Regions from separate parts of the Cobetia sp. 1AS1 genome, predicted to be linked through region 2. Evidence: predicted binding sites of a transcription regulator. Region 2 holds the regulator's gene; the other holds the start of a gene.
The links. The regulator sigma-54, encoded in region 2, starts transcription at its own class of promoters, with help from an activator protein. The targets are predictions, from matches to a motif close to TGGCACNNNNNTTGCTNT.

Region 1 (3,115 bases), on a different contig from region 2:
ATGATCGGGAAGTCGAGCTGCTCGTCAGTCGCGCCCAGGTTGTCGAACAGATCGAAGATCTGGTCAACGACCCAGTCAGGACGAGAGCCCGGACGGTCGATCTTGTTGACGACGACGATCGGCTTCAGGCCCTGGGCGAATGCCTTCTGGGTCACGAAGCGAGTCTGCGGCATCGGGCCATCGACGGCATCGACCAGCAGCAGCACGGAATCGACCATGGACATCACGCGCTCGACTTCGCCACCGAAGTCAGCGTGCCCAGGGGTATCCACGATGTTGATGTGGTAGTCGTTCCACTGGATCGCGGTGTTCTTCGCGAGAATGGTGATGCCGCGCTCTTTTTCCTGGTCGTTGGAATCCATGATGCGTTCCTGACCCTCGGCCTTGCGGTCCAGGGTGCCAGACTGACTCAGGAGCTTGTCGACCAGGGTAGTTTTACCGTGGTCAACGTGGGCGATGATGGCTATGTTGCGAAGTTTCTCGATCACGACGGGAACCTGTGCGGAAAATGGGCGCTCGCGTACCGGGCGCTTGTGATTTGGGGCGCATTATAGGGGGCATGGCATGCCTCCTGCCAGCATCGTGCATTCACGAGGCGAGTCAGCGAGTGCCTTCAATTGGCCTGAAGTGCCCAAATGGTTGTCTCTCAAGTCTTTTCCGCGCCCTTGTCGCGGATGAAAAAAACTTGTGAGTCGAGGCAAACATGAGGATGAAAGAAAGAAATGACCGCAATGTGATGCTGACGTGATCATCGGGTGTGAGCGGGGAACTCCCGGGATTCAGCGTTTTGCACCAATGTGGCGCAATGGCGTTTTTTGGTGCACTCAAATGATGAATCTGCACTGCGCGGCAAGAATTTTTGCACCTTGTCGGCCCATCTTTGGTCGGGTTTCCGTGCTGCATGCATGAAGATGGTGATGTTTTTTTTCAGCATATTCATGAGCTTACTGAAATGACCGATGCGGCGTGCGCCATTCTGGCACGCTCGCTGCATTGTTAGAGCATCCTGTCTGATGGCTGGCATAACGACGCCGACCATGAGAGAAAAGGCTTACAAAATAGAGCAATAACCCCAGACAACGCTGACACCAACTGTAACCAGAGCCGCCGGCTCCATCGGAGAATTACCATGGCTGAGAAGACACTTGCCCTGATTGAAGAACACGAAGTCAAGTGGGTTGATCTGCGCTTCACCGACACCAAGGGCAAGGAGCAGCACGTCTCCATCCCGGCGCGTACAGTGGATGAGGAATTCTTCGAGAACGGCCAGATGTTCGATGGTTCCTCCATCGAAGGTTGGAAGGGCATCAACGAATCCGACATGATCCTGATGCCGGACGACGGCACTGCCTTCCTCGACCCGTTCACCGAAGACACCACCCTGGTGCTGCGCTGCGACGTCATCGAGCCGGCCACCATGCAGGGCTATGAGCGCGATCCGCGTTCCGTCGCCAAGCGTGCCGAGGAATTCCTGAAGTCCACCGGTCTGGGCGACACCGCCTTCTTCGGTCCGGAGCCGGAATTCTTCATCTTCGACGAAGTGCACTGGAAGAACGAGATGAACGGTTCCATGTTCAAGATCTCTTCCGAAGAAGGTGCCTGGGCGACCGATTCCACGCCGGAAGGTGGCAACCTGGGTCACCGTCCGCGTCTGAAGGGCGGCTACTTCCCGGTCCCGCCGATCGACAGCTTCCACGATATCCGTGCTGCCATGTGCAACACCCTGGAAGCCATCGGTCAGGAAGTCGAAGTTCACCACCACGAAGTGGCGAACGCCGGCCAGAACGAGATCGGCGTCAAGTTCAACACCCTGGTCAAGAAGGCCGATGAGGTTCAGGAACTCAAGTACGTGATCCACAACGTGGCTCACGCCTACGGCAAGTCCGCGACCTTCATGCCCAAGCCGCTGGTCGGTGACAACGGTTCCGGCATGCACGTTCACCAGTCCTTCTGGAAGGATGGCGACAACCAGTTCGCCGGTGACGAGTACGCGGGTCTGTCCGAAATGGCCCTCTACTACATTGGCGGCATCATCAAGCACGCTCGTGCGCTGAATGCCTTCACCAATGCGTCCACCAACTCCTACAAGCGTCTGGTGCCGGGCTTCGAAGCGCCGGTCATGCTGGCCTACTCTGCCCGCAACCGCTCCGCTTCCATCCGTATCCCGTACACCGCCAGCCCGAAAGGCAAGCGTGTCGAGGCGCGTTTCCCAGATCCGACGGCCAACCCGTACCTAGCGTTCTCCGCGATGCTGATGGCCGGTATCGACGGTATCAAGAACAAGATCCACCCGGGCGACGCGATGGACAAGAACCTCTACGACCTGCCGGCCGAAGAAGCCAAGTCCATTCCGACCGTGGCCGAGAGCCTCGAACAGGCCCTGACCGCGCTGGACGGCGATCGTGAGTTCCTGACCCAGGGCGGCGTCTTCACCGACGACATGATCGATGCCTACCTCGAGCTGAAGGGCGAAGACGTCCAGCGCCTGCGCATGGCGACTCACCCGCTCGAATTCGACATGTACTACAGCGTCTAAGTACAGCAGCGTCTAAGTACTGCAGAGGTTGAGGCAGACATTCGCTAGCCACGCCATCTGACGGAGTGCCTTCCAGGTGAAGGCCATCCCCGGACGATGACGACAGCAGGGCCATACCGACAGGTGTGGCCCTGTTTTCGTTGTGGCCCTGTTTTTCGTTGTGGCCCTGTTTTTCGTTGTGGCCCTGTTTCGTTCTATCTCTTTGCTCTGATCCTTTGCTCTGCCCTGATCCTTTTCCCTGAGATCGGCCATGCTGATGACAGGCGCGGAGGGCGCGGTGGTAGCCTTGCGTGACAGTCAATGCACACAGGCATCTTGTCGAAGGCCCCAAATGCTGGCATCAACGCGGTAAGCTTTGTAACTTGTTAGCCTTGTCATCAGGCAGCAGGATCGCCTGTCGATAGACCCAACCCGCTGGAGCTGCCTGCGGCTTCTGGCCTCCCATGACTCTCTTCAGGAATCTTCGGATGTGGCCCTTCGTATCCTCCCTGCGCGTCGCGAACCCCGCGACTGACTCGCGTGCACTGCCAGCAGCGCGCCCCGAGCCACTGCAGTGCCTGCTGCTGGCAGCGACGCTGA
Region 2 (3,115 bases):
CGTTCGAGGCGAGCGAGCTTCTCGTTGACGTAATCGCGGAGAGGATCGGTAAGTTCCACATGATGCCCGGTGATATTCACTTGCATGGACACGCTCCTTTATCCAGCGGGTTGCCATTCAATTGTAACCCTTTTTGACTACGAGCAAACCCTGATCGGACGCTCTGCAACAGGCTTGACGGCCACCGTCTGGCGATGTTTTCGCACCCTTGCCAGTGGCGTCAGATGTCGTGAGCGTCTGTACCGACAATGCCCAAGCTTTGCGCAAAGATCAACGCTGCGCTGCATCGTGGCTCAGTGCTTGTCTTCAACTCAGTGAGGGGTATCGGAGTGGACTTCAAGGGCACGTCTGATGGGTGGTGCGTGAAAGACGCGCAAGAAGGCGGGTTTTCGTCGCCAATCCCTGCATGTACGTCACCTTTCAGGCGCTCCGATTGCGTGGAGCAAGCGGCGTTCCGGGAGGTTCACCGGGTGTCATCCAGGTGCAATACGCGCAAAAGTGACTTTAAAAACATGCGATTGACGGTGAATGACGCTGCCGTAACGGCGGTTTTTTACCGTCATCCTGCGCGCCGTCATGTGCCATGACGGGCAATTGGCGAGCGGTTGCCGGGATGACAGGGAACGCGACAGGCGTACCGCTGCCCGCGAAGTCAGAGGCTGATGAGCGGAAAATCCAGCGCTTGAGGTTGGCGGCGGCTGCCATTGTGGAGGTGAAAGCAGGGCATGGCAGCCGCAGGTGACGGGTCAGGCCAGACGCTTGCGCTCGCTGGAGGAGGGGATGCCCATCGCTTCGCGATACTTGGCCACGGTACGGCGTGCGACCTCGATGCCATCGCTGGCGAGCAGATCGACCAGCCGCGAGTCGGAGAGAGGCTTGCGGGCCGGCTCTTCCGCGATCAGCTTGCGGATGCGGGCACGAATGGCGGTGCTTGAGTGGGCGTCGCCATTGCCGCTGCCACCGACCTGGCTCGAGAAGAAGAACTTGAGCTCGAAGACGCCGCGCGGGGTGTGGATGTACTTCTGGGTCGTGACCCGCGAGATGGTCGATTCGTGCATCTCGACCACTTCGGCGATGTTGGCCAGAATCAGCGGCTTCATGCCTTCCTCGCCTTGCTCGAGGAAGTCGATCTGGCGTGCCATGATCTCGCGGCCGACCTTGAGCAGGGTGTCATTGCGTGATGACAGGCTCTTCATCAGCCAGCGCGCTTCCTGCAGGTTGTCCTTGAGGAAGGTGTTGTCGGCGGACTTGTCGGCACGCTTGATCAGTGCGGCGTATTCCGGCTGGATGCGCAGCTTGGGCAGCGCTTCCGGGTTGAGCTCGACCTGCCAGCCATGCCGGGTATGGCGCACCAGCAGATCAGGGATCACGTAATCGCTGGCGGGCTCGCCCCAGGCGGATGCCGGACGCGGATCGAGCGCACGTACCAGGCGAATGACGTGGTCCAGCTCGTCATCGTCAAGGCTCAGGCGCCGCTTGAGCAGCTTGCGATCATCGTTGCCCAGTGCCTCGAGGAATTGGCGTACCAGGCGGCGCGCCTGCGCCAGCAGCGGCAGATCATCCGGCAGCAGCGCCAGTTGCAGCAGCAGGCATTCGCGCAGATCACGGGCAAAGACGCCGGTCGGGTCGAACTGCTGCAGACGCAGCAATACCTGCTCGAGCTCGGAGGCCTTGAGGCCGGGCAGGCCCTGGCCACGCAGGCCATCGACCAGCTCATCGAGAGACAGGCTCAGATAGCCGGCACCGTCGACGGCATCGATCAGGCTCTCCGCCATCTGGCGTTCACGGCCATCGAGGTCGGTCATCGCCAGCTGCCAGCGCAGGTGGTCCTGCAGGCTCTCGACGCTGGTATTGCGATCGAAGTCCGGCCCTTCTTCGCTCCCGCTGCCACTGCCGGAGCTGGTCAGGCTACCGGCGTGGTCCTGGTAGAGGTCCGACCAGTCACTGTCGAGGGGGTATTCCTCGGGAATCTCGCTCGAGGAGTCGGCAGTGGAGATCTCGCTCGAATCCTGTGTCTCGACGACATCCAGCGACTCGTAGTCCTCGTCGAGCTCCAACATGGGGTTGGACTCGAGGGCTTGCTGAATCTCCTGACGCAGGTCGAGCGTCGACAGCTGCAGCAGCTGGATCGCTTGCTGGAGCTGCGGCGTCATGGTCAGCGAGGTGCCGAGGCGGAGTTGCAGGGTGGGTTTCATGGAGTCAGTCAATTCACGGCAAAGGAACGTGCTTACTACGCTATACCGTGACTCGGGGCACTGACAAGAGGTTGTCGTGAATATTCAAGCAACTTGCATGCCATGTTTCCACCAAGGTGGTATGGACGTCATGCATGCGTCTGATGTCAGACATGAAAAAGCCGCTACGCGATAAAATCACGCAGCGGCTTTCGAAGCTTTCGCCTCCGGTGGGCTCAGCGCAGCCGCTGACCCTAGAGCGTGAACTCGTGGCCCAGGTAGACGTCGCGCACCTGCTGGTTGGCCAGGATGGAGTCCGCATCACCGTGGGCGATGATCTGGCCATCGCCGACGATATAGGCGGTGTCACAGATATCGAGTGTCTCGCGCACGTTGTGGTCGGTGATCAGCACGCCGATGCCACGATCGCGCAGTTGGCGCACGATGCTCTTGATCTCGCCCACCGAGATGGGGTCGACGCCGGCGAAGGGCTCATCGAGCAGTACGAAGTCCGGCTCGGTGGCAAGCGCCCGGGCGATCTCGACCCGTCGACGCTCGCCGCCGGACAGGCTCATGCCGGCGCTGGCGCGGATGTGCGTGATGCTGAATTCCTCGAGCAACTCTTCAAGGCGTGCCTTGCGGCCATTGCGATCCAGGTCCTTGCGGGTCTCCAGGATCGCCATGATGTTGTCGGCCACCGACAGCTTGCGGAAGATCGACGCCTCCTGCGGCAGATAGCCGATGCCGGCGCGTGCACGCTGATGCATGGCGGCAGCGGAGAGGTCCTGGTCATCGATGGAGACGTTGCCGGCATCGGCGCGCACCAGCCCGACGATCATGTAGAACGAGGTCGTCTTGCCGGCGCCATTGGGGCCCAGCAGGCCGACGATGTCGCCCTGGCGGATCTCCAGCGAGATGTCCTTGACCACCTTGCGGCCCTT

Region 1: a site for sigma-54 is predicted at 978-995, ahead of glnA (glutamate--ammonia ligase). Genes of this name have one in related genera too.

The regions. Positions count from the first base shown of each region.
Region 1 covers NZ_JARWKU010000003.1:290,240-293,354, forward strand. Annotated here, with positions in the region: gene typA (translational GTPase TypA) at 1-488, opposite strand, end outside; gene glnA (glutamate--ammonia ligase) at 1,130-2,536, shown strand; gene QD280_RS08475 (DUF4124 domain-containing protein) at 3,004-3,115, shown strand, end outside.
Region 2 covers NZ_JARWKU010000004.1:129,748-132,862, forward strand. Annotated here, with positions in the region: gene raiA (ribosome-associated translation inhibitor RaiA) at 1-86, opposite strand, end outside; gene QD280_RS09200 (RNA polymerase factor sigma-54) at 747-2,195, opposite strand; gene lptB (LPS export ABC transporter ATP-binding protein) at 2,429-3,115, opposite strand, start outside.